Regions from separate parts of the Schaedlerella sp. genome, predicted to be linked through region 1. Evidence: riboswitches for the same ligand, from Rfam matches in the RefSeq annotation. Region 1 holds a riboswitch; the other holds the start of a gene.

Region 1 (5,249 bases):
ATATCCGGAAATCTTTTTAAACCAGATACTGAGGTAATGCGCGTCGTTGATCCCGATCTGCCCCCCGATATCGCAGTCTTTCATGCGGGTTGTATTCATAAGCTCGATCATCCTCATGAACCGGATGTCTGAAAGGATCTCGCCATAGCTCCGTCCTGTGAACTGCTTCAGCAGACGGCTGAGATAACTGGTGCTTATGGAAAATTCCCGCGCAAGGAGGTTCAGGCTCAATTTCTCGTTCCGAATGTTTTCCAGCATATATTTGATGATCCGCACGACCAGATCGCTGTTCCGGCAGCTGCATTCCAGCTTCCTTCTGATAAGGAGTTCAGAAAGGATATTATCCACACAGCGTTTCAGCTGATCCATTGTACAGCACCATTTTAACATTTTATCAAACAGGACTTTCTGTTGGTTTACTTCCAGGTCCGCATACATTTTCTGGCAGCAGATCATAACCTTCTTCTGCTGCTCCGGAAAAGACGGCTCAGGAGCGGAAAAAATCCGCTCTACCATTTCCAGGGATTCCTCAACAGATCCGTTTTTCACCGATTCTGTCAATTCTCCCCACAGTCCGTAAAATTCCGTTTCTTTCGTGCCTGCGCCGCCGGCTCTGGTGCCATGTTTCTTTTTCATGTCATCCAGCGCATCCGCATAAGCGCTGTGGATGCTGTTCCAGCCTGGATATCCCTCGGATATTCCGGTGCTTACATGGCAGTGAAATTTTTTCTGGATAATAGAGATCAGGATATCCATGCATTCCTCAAATGGTACGTCCATACTATCCGTCACCGCAACAATCCGGTTCCAGTGATCCCGCAGCACTATGATATCGTCGTCACTCTGGTAAAATGACTTTGCCTCTTCCATGATCTGCTCTGTCAGCCCCAACTGGGAGACGCTTTCTTTAATCGCGATGATCCCAACCTTGATGCCCCGATCCTTCCCTGTATTGACCTTCACTCCATATTTGTCCAGTTCTTTTTCAATATCATCCTCCGCGCGCTCCTGCAGCAGGATCCGGTTGATATAAATGTCCCTTAAGGCAGGAATATTGCGTTCCATTTCTTCCAGCAGCTTTTTCTGTTTTGCCTTCTGCAGTCTCAGCTTCAAGATCTCGTCAGCTGCCTTTTTCAGTGTGGCATTCAGTTCGTCAGCCCGGACAGGTTTCATAAGGTAATCAAAAATCCCTGCCTTAATCCCCCGCCTTGCGTAATCGAAATCATCATATCCTGTCAGGATGATGATTTTGATATCCGGAAATAATTCGATACATTTTTCGCTGAAGCTCAGCCCGTCCACTTCCGGCATGCAGATATCGCTGATTATGATATCCGGCCTGACCGAATCCAGAGCTTCGACAGCATCGGCGCCGTCCTGGTATTCCCCGGCCAATTCCAGGTTCAATCCCTCCAGATCCATTTTCATGCGTATCAGCTTCCTGATCAGCATTTCATCGTCAATAATAATAACCCTTAATTTTTCCATACTATTCTCCCAAAACATCCGTATCTAAATAGAGATGTATCTCTGAAAGCCCCTGATTTCTTATCTCAAAGGAAAAAGCATTTTCATAGATCAATTTCAGTCTTTGGATCGTCCCCCGCAGTCCAAGGCTCTTCTTTTCTCCACAGTCCTTTAGGTTCTGCAGTTCACTGACGATATCATCCGGGATTCCCTTCCCATTGTCCCGGACCAGGATATGCAGCTTCCCGCTTTCCTCTTTGACGCAGACCTGGATATATCCGGATGTCTTGTTCGGACGGATTCCATGCTGGAATGAATTTTCTACCAGGGGCTGTATGGTCAGCTTAGGAATCTCATATTTTCTGCAGGAATCCTCCACCTCAATATCAAACTGAAACAAATCCCCGAAACGGATTTTTAAAATTTCCATGTAATCATGGACCATACGGATCTCGCTGTCAATGGAAATATATTCCCGGCCGCCGCTTACGCATTTTTTATAAAAACCGCCCAACGCTTCTATCAGCCTGCAGGCGTTGTCTGTATCACCCAGCATGGCAAGCGCTTCTACGGAATCCAGCGCATTGTATAAAAAGTGCGGCTTCATCTGTTCCTGGATTTCATTCATCTCTACGATCCGGATCCGTTTTTGCCGTTCGATCGTCTCCTGGATTAACCGTTTGATTTCATCCACCAGTCTGTTATAGCCGTGGAACAGCGACTTAAATTCCTGCAGCAGGGTTTGCTCCTGAATCTTTTCCAGCTGCCCGCCTTCAACATTCTTCATATAACATAAAAGCTGCTGAATCGGGATTGTCAGCATATGCGCAATTGCAGACGCGCCGCAAAAGATCAGCAGGCCGATGATCAGGATCAGCAGGATATTGAATCGGACCAGGGTGTTGATATCTTTATTTCTGACAATCGGCGTATAGCGAAAGATTTTCCAACCGTTTTTCGGATTTACGACTCCCAGCAGATAATAGTCTTTTCCGTTTATATGCTCCTTTTTGATGAGTTCCCGGTCCGACAGGCTGATCGCCTCCGCAGCTTTGACCACATCCCCGACCGCCCCTTGTGTCCCGCCCCGGTAGATGATCTCATTATCAAAATTCAGGATCGCGATCTGCTCGTTCTCGTAGTCGATACTATTTGAGATCAGATGGTCTATTTTATCTTGATTGATCTGTACGCCGATAAGTCCGAGACTCGCAAACTGCTCCAGGCTGTTGAAGGAACGAATGAGCATCAGAGAGTTCGTATTTTCCCCCTTCTCCACAACCAGTTCCGGTTCTCCATAGGGTTTTCTCAGCCATTCATATTTTCCTTCATATCCACTTCCGCTGTCAGTATGGATACTGGCGCTGTCCCCGATGATCAATCTCTGCCCCTGCTGATCCGTCAGCCAGATCATATCAATAAATTCTGAAAACTGCAGGACAGAATAGATCCGTTTCATCAGCGTCTGCTGTTTGCTGAAGTCATCCAGTATGTCCCCTGTCTCCATCATCTGCTGTACCACACTGTCGGCAAGTATCATCTTCGAGTAATTGTCCGCGCTTGCGGCCATCGTGCTTAATGATGAATCAATGGAGCGGAGAGTGTTGATATTTTCCTGCCCGATGATCTCATATTCATATTTCTGGTAATGATTCGTGAAAATGAGCAGATATATGATAATGATCAAGAAAATGACTGCGCCCAGCAGGGCGGAAATTTTAAAATTTAATCGGAAATTTTTGTTCCTATCCATCATATCCCCCCATAAAATACTGCTTCGGGTGTATTTGTCCTGCGCTTTCCGGCATGCCCTTCTTTTGATTCACACAAAGTATATCATTCCCCTGTCATTCCGGCAAGAGAAATATAACGGACGGCGGGGGGCGCCGGGATTTGGTTACTGTGAGCGCCCGGTCAGGGTGTGAACAGTAACCATAGTAGCGATAGCGATTTTTTTCCGCAGAATAATACTTGACTTTTTCGTCCGGCGGATTTATGCTTATGAAGGTACACAGGGGCGCTGTGAGACTGTTCCGGGGATATTTTCCGCGGGAATCTGCGGAACGGTTATAAAACGGCTGAGACGTATGTGTTTTCATACGAACCCTTTTAACTTGATCCGGGTAATGCCGGCGTAAGGAAAGGAGAATTTCATAATGTCACAAATTCATTCTGTCACAGGCGGAAGTACGTCTTCTGCCGTCAGGAAACTCGTTTTTTCTGCAATGGGGATCGCTCTCGCGATGGTCACTTCCTACATCAAAGTATGGGAGATGCCGATGGGCGGCTCCGTCACACTGTTATCCATGCTGTTTATCTGCCTGATCGGATACTGGTTCGGCGCAAAATATGGGATTATTACCGGGGTCGCATACGGACTCCTTCAATTTGTCGTTGATCCGTATGTACTTTCGATCCCCCAGGTGCTTTTTGATTATCCGTTTGCGTTCGGTGCGCTGGGATTGTCAGGCTTTTTCAGCAATCGGAAGTATGGGCTTCAGATCGGATATACGGTCGGAGTGCTGGGCCGGTTTGTCTTCTCCACGCTGTCCGGCGCGATTTTCTTTGCCGCCTACGCGCCGGAAGGCATGAATCCGTGGGTGTATTCTTCCCTGTATCAGGGCACCTACCTGGGCACGGAGGGGATCGTGACGCTGGTCATCATCTCGCTGCCGCCTGTCACTAAGGCGCTGAACCTGATACATAGACAGGCTTCCGCATGAAAGCTTGCTGCAAGGGCTGAATCTGGTACATAGGCATATTTCCGCATGGAAACGGGCGGCTGCGCAAGAAAACGACATGAAAATTTATGAAGCCGTACCAGCATTTTCTTGCTGGAAATACTCAGGCTTTCTCATCAAACAAGGCGCGGGAAAGATTCAGGCTGAGCCGGAAGAACAGTCCCGCGCTTCCCAGCATGACCAGATACCACACCCCTTCCAGTATCCACACAGGCGGCACTTTCTCCGGATCGAAATGCAGGAATTGCAGTTCCGCGGCCGCCTGAATGAGCTCGCTCAAAAGCAGGCCCAGGAAATAGGATCTTACATATTGATATTCCTGGCGCCTGCCCAAGCGGCGCAGAAAGACCCACAGAGACGTAAGGGGCTGCACCAGGCCACCGATGATCAGCACTTTCCAAAAGCCCGGTGTCACGTTCAAGTAGAACCAGCGCATGGATTCGGTTGCAAACTTTTCCATCAGGGCACTTGCCAGCTGTCCGGCCAGGATCATTGCGGCCATCAGCGACACGCTGAGCAGCAGCCTTGCCAGAAGCCTGGCGCTTTCCGATAAGTCTCCTGAGCGTTCCATTGGATGCAGCCGGTCTTCATAAGGGGTCATGAGGACAACCATCGGCTGCAGCAATCCCAGAATCAGTATGACCACAAGGCCCATGTTGACAAACGCAATTGCCCAGAAAGCATGAGCCCGCAGGAGATCACAGGCAGCCTCCGGGAGCAGCGCAATCAGCAGGAGTACCGCCAGGTATGTGCCGGTTGGAATGTACAGCTTATGAAAAAGCTTCCTTGACTCCCATCCCAATGCCCGCTTTATTTGTTCTGCCATGCTCCATTCTCTTTGTTCACAGGTCATCATATGCCTCCTTTCTCCGCTCTGTTCTGACACAGACACGGGGTTCCTATTTTTTCGAAATGCAGATTTACTTTCCAAATATTTCTGTTCATTTCCGAAACCGTTCCAGGTAATACTGTTCCACGGACATTCCGCAGGTTTCCCTGAGTTCCTCCGTATCTTTCTCCACAATTTTTCCATGATCCAGA
Region 2 (5,249 bases), on a different contig from region 1:
CCTACTCCCAGATAGTCCGCTCCCGCTTCCTGGGCCGCGGCTGCCTGCTCCGCAGTCTGGACGGAGACTCCGATCATCATCTCCTCCCCTACGAGCGCCCTCACATTTCCGGCTTCCATGTCCTTCTGCCCCACGTGGATACCGTCCGCACCGCATTTTACCGCAATCTCTACGTTGTCATTGATAAAAAACGGGATCCCGTATACCCCGCAGAGCTTCTTCATTTCCAGGGCTTCTTTCAGAAAATTTTCCTCATCCAGTTCCTTTTCCCGGAGCTGCACACAGGTCACGCCGCCTTTCAGAGCGGCCTTTGTCTGCTCCATCAGAGATTGCTTTCCTGTCCACGCGCGGTCCGTAACAGCGTACAGGCGCATGGTTTCTTTTCTGCATTTCATTTTTTTCTCCTTTCGCTTTCAAATAGTCGGCAGTTGTTCCAAACGGCAGGCCGCAGACTTGTCTGCTTACGCCGCGGTTCCGGATATCGCTTATAATACTTTATATCTCGCTTTTTGCTCCAGTTCCTCTCCTGTAAGATGGCACATCGCGTCGATGATATGATTGCGGTAGGATGCATTTCCGTCCTGCTCTGTCATGCGCTGCCGTGCTTTTTCCCCGCAGATTCCCATGGCGCAGACCGCGGCGGCAGCGGCTTCCAGCGTGTGCTCCTGATTCGCTGTGACATAAGCCGCTGTCAGGGCGGTAAGCTGGCATCCGGTTCCTGTGATGCTGCTCATCATAGGATGTCCGTTGAAAATGCAATAGGCCGTCTTTTCATCGGCCACGATATCAATGGCTCCCGTGACCGCGATCACCGCCCCTGTTTTCCCGGAAAATTCTTTTGCGAATGCTGCTGCCTCCGCAAGATTTTCTTCTGTCACCGCATCCGCAAGATCCGCGTCCACGCCTCTGGTGCTGCCGCTCCCCAGCGCCAATGTCTTGATCTCGGAAATATTTCCGCGGATGACCGAAAATCTCACATGCTCCAGCAGATCCATGGCTGTGCCGGTACGAAGCCTGGACGCGCCGGCCCCCACCGGATCCAATACCACCGGGTGCCCCAGCTCGTTTGCCTTGATCCCGGCCTTTCGCATGGCGGGAATGGTTCTCTGATTCAGTGTACCGATATTGATGTTCAGCCCGCCGCAGATGGACGTGATCTCCTCCGCTTCCTCCACATCATCCGCCATGATCGGCGAGCCGCCGCAGGCCAGCAGGATATTGGCGCAGTCGTTGACGGTCACATAATTGGTGATATTGTGGATCAGCGGGTGTGAATTTCTGACATTTTCAAGCAGTTCCTTTCGCATCTGATTACCTCCTCGTACAGTTGTGCTACGGGCAAAATGATTTCCACCTGTGCGGTTGGAATGATTTTGACCCTGTTGAGTTACAATTTTGATACCGTTTCGTATCTATGCGCAAAAAAACAGGAGATACCTGGTACGGTATCTCCGAAAAAAATCAGCTCAGACTTCCTACGGCGGCATTATCCGCATCAGGTATAAGGGTCGAAGTTGATTACTTCCTCTCAGCCTGCCGATACAAGCTCCCCTGAGTATTTATTTTGCTTTTTCAGTGTAACACTGGTGCTGGGGTTTGTCAATCATCAAAACCTTTATCGGCCGGACACCGTGCAGCAAGTGCACGACACCGTGTGAACAGTAACTGCATCCAGACAGCACACTTCAGCATTACTTCTCCACCATATCCGCATACATCGGCGTTCCGCAGCCGAACCCGCCTGCCACTTCCAGGATCTGTCCTGACACCCATGCAGAATCATCGCTGGCAAAAAACAGTACTGCATTGGCGATATCTTCCACCTCGCCCAGACGTTTGATCGGAAGGTGGCGGACATATCCGTCGATAAACTGCTGAGGCAGAGAGAGCGCGGCATCAGTCCTGATGAAGCCCGGAGCCACGGCATTGCACCTTATATTGGCCCTGCCGTACTGCATGGCAATATTCTGAGTCAGCTTATCCAGTCCTGCCTTGGATACCCCATACCCGGTCCGGACCATGTCTGCAAATTCTCCATTCATAGAAGCAATATTGACGATCACACCGCCGCCGTTCTCGATCATGTTGGGGATGACTTTCTGGCAGCATGTATATGTAGAAGTCAAATTAAAATTTAATTGTTTTTCAAATGTTTCAGCCGGTGTATTCACGACATCCAGATCTGCCTTCACACCCTTTCCATTGCCGCCCTGATTGTTTACAAGGATATCAATCCTTCCGGCCTGCCTGATCACTTCTTCCACCATAGGGCCCACAGTTTCCAGTGAATAACCGTCATAGTTTACCACCTTAACCTGACGTCCATCCGCATTCAGTCTGTCGGCAATTTCCCGCGCGGCATCCGGCCTGCGGACCGCCATATATACGGCAGCCCCCTCTCCGGAAAGCTTTTCAACGATCGCTTTTCCAATTCCCCGGGTACATGCTGTCACAAGCGCTGTTTTTCCTTCTAATTTTCCCATACTATGATTCCTCTCCTTTTCAAATATTCCGTCCGCAGTAATATCCCTGTGATACCGCTGCCGCTATCGAATCAGGACATGCGCTGTCGCCCACATTATACAGTTCTTCTACCTTACCCCGCAGCTCCTGATACAGAGAATCATTGGGTCTGTCTCCGACCGCCGCGATCACTGTCTCTGCCGGAATACGGAGTTCCCTGCCGTCCAGCTCACAGACCACCGTGTCCTCCGTGATCTCTTTACAGTTACAGGAAGTCAGAAGTTTTACGCCGAGCCCTTTCAAATGTCCTATCAGAATGGTCCGGGCAACGTTGGTCATTTTATCAGCCATCGTATCCAGCATTTCGATCACAGTAACCTTCTTTCCCTGTTCTGCCAGGTATTCCGCTGTCTCACATCCCACGGAGCCGCCCCCGATGATCACTGCATTCTCCTTGCATTCCCCGCCGTCCAGTATGTCTTTTGCATGGACCGCCCTGTCAAAGCCCGGAATCGGCAGCACAGACGGGCGCACTCCTGTCGCGCAGACCACCGCGTCCGGCTTCCGGCTTATGATCTCCTCTGCCGTAATCTCCGCATTCAGATGCACTTCCACATTGTGGATGCTCAGCTGTTTTTCCAGGTAAGCGATCAATGGCTTCATGTTTTCTTTGTGGGGCGGCGCCATTGCCTGGAAAATCTGTCCGCCGATCTGTCCTGATCTTTCATACAGGGAAACCCGATGACCGCGGATGGCCGCGATCCTGGCCGCCTCTACTCCCGCAACGCCTCCTCCGACTACGATCACCTGCTTTTCCTTCTCTGCTTTCCCGATGGTATAATCATTGTCCTTATTTCCCAATACGGCATTCCCTGAGCAGCGTCCCCTTGCCCCTTCCTGGAGCTGGGAGTCGATACAGACTCCGCATCCGATACAGGGGCGGATCTCCTCCTCTCTTCCCTCTGAAATCAGGTTTACCAGGTTCGGCTGTACCAGCACGCCCTTTCCGATAAATATGTAGTCACACTGTCCAGACGCAAGTGCATTTTCCGCGACTTCTGGATCCTGCGCGCGGCCTCCTCCGATCATTTTAATCGTTGCCGGCGCTCCGGTCATTTTTTCAATTCCCATTTTCAATGCCATACAAAGTCCAATGGCCGTTCCTTTTGGCGACGCGGAATCCGGCATATCCTCCATGCCCGCTTCCTTTTTCCATGTACCTGCCAGCACCTCGATCGCATCTGCTCCTGCATCCTGGAAACGCTTTGCATAATACATACCGTCCTGCATGGTAATTCCGGCGTCTTCCCCCTGCTCAACCGCGCTGAGCTTCACAACGATGGGAAAATCCTCTCCGCAGAGCTTCTTGATCTTTCCGATAATATTCAGATGGAAACGCACTCGATTCTCCGGATTGCCGCCATATTCATCTGTTCTGACATTTGCGGTGGAGGAAAGGAACTGCTGGCCCATATAATATCCCACGCTGTGGATCTCAACCCCGTCAAAGCCTGCCTTTTTTGCCCGCAGAGCAGCTTGCGCGTATTTGTCCTCAATCTCTTGGATCTCCTCAATCGTCAGAGCCCTTGGCTCTTCATTCCCCAGTCCCATCATAAAGGAATAAGGCATGGCAACCGCGCTTGGAGCTACCGGCTGATGTCCCGTGATCTTCCTGCGGGAACCGCGTCCCGTGTGGCTGAGCTGGAGCATGCACTTTGCCCCGTGCACATGGATCGCGTCCGTCAGCTTTGTCAGTCCCGGGATGTATTTGTCGTCGTCAGCCACCAGCATATTGGACGTATTCAATCCGACCGGTGCGTCGACACAGGTCACTTCGATCATGATCAGTCCGATCCCGCCCTTTGCCCGCTCCGCATAATGATTGATCACCGCGTCATTGACAAACCCCTTGTCCGACTGGTTGATCCCCATTGCGCACATTACCGTCTTGTTCCTTGTCTCCAGAGTTCCGATCGTTCCTTTTGATAATAGATTCGGATACTTATCTGTCATTCTTCGTACCTCCTTGTGAATCGAGATCATTTAATGAATCAGATTCATTTTTTTAATCATAATTCATTTTACATGAAATGTCAACGATGTTTTTAGAGGTTCAAAGACTTTACGCCCAAAATCTCTTTTGTTATAAATTTCGATGGTTTCTGTTTTGCCGGGAATAGGCGGGCCTATTATGCTATATGGTTTGGAAGGTTTAGAAGAAAATAAGAAGGGAAATAATAATCCGGATTCGGGAAGCTTTTACTATGGCATGCTGAAGGGAGATCTGGATGAAGGAGTCAATACAGTATGTAATGTTGCCAGTCTGATTAAAAGTATTGATTCCTGCAAAGAAATTGTAGAGGAACTGGCAAAAGGCTATGAATAAACTGGCAAGTAAATACATTTCCATGGCAGTCATCTGCTTTGACCTGAAACAATTATCATAGCAAAATGCAGGCCATCACAAAATTGCGTAAGATGGCCTGCATTCTCTGTGTCTGTCAAATATCCATAGAAAGCATGCCCATGTGGGCACGCCATAACACATGTCTGTCATTAATGCTCTGTATCTACGATCGCAATACTGGAATCTCCCATGCGGGCCTGTTCCAGTACAGCCTGGGACAGAATCTGAAATGACCCATGAGAAGAGGTCGCTCCTGAGAGCGCGTCGATGCCTTCCTCTCCCTGTCCCTCCAGAAGCTGGTTTGCGTAATATCGGGTATACTCGTTGGGATAGGTCCCGGAGACTTGAAGCATGTTCTGCATATATGTGTTATCCCAGC

The links. A riboswitch is a leader RNA that binds a small molecule or an ion and turns the genes downstream of it on or off. The one in region 1 is predicted to bind thiamine pyrophosphate.
Region 2: another riboswitch for thiamine pyrophosphate. It lies ahead of thiM (hydroxyethylthiazole kinase); the one in region 1 lies ahead of thiT (energy-coupled thiamine transporter ThiT).

What each region holds. Positions count from the first base shown of each region.
Region 1 covers NZ_JBQIKP010000028.1:54,245-59,493, forward strand. Annotated here, with positions in the region: gene ACTOY7_RS13335 (response regulator transcription factor) at 1-1,488, opposite strand, end outside; gene ACTOY7_RS13340 (sensor histidine kinase) at 1,490-3,223, opposite strand; TPP riboswitch at 3,471-3,625, shown strand; gene thiT (energy-coupled thiamine transporter ThiT) at 3,624-4,190, shown strand; gene ACTOY7_RS13350 (hypothetical protein) at 4,312-5,034, opposite strand; gene ACTOY7_RS13355 (ATP-binding cassette domain-containing protein) at 5,150-5,249, opposite strand, start outside.
Region 2 covers NZ_JBQIKP010000002.1:63,912-69,160, reverse strand. Annotated here, with positions in the region: gene thiE (thiamine phosphate synthase) at 1-395, opposite strand, end outside; gene thiM (hydroxyethylthiazole kinase) at 486-1,307, opposite strand; TPP riboswitch at 1,456-1,563, opposite strand; gene ACTOY7_RS01410 (SDR family NAD(P)-dependent oxidoreductase) at 1,692-2,483, opposite strand; gene ACTOY7_RS01405 (oxidoreductase) at 2,503-4,476, opposite strand; gene ACTOY7_RS01400 (hypothetical protein) at 4,655-4,849, shown strand; gene ACTOY7_RS01395 (FMN-binding protein) at 5,020-5,249, opposite strand, start outside.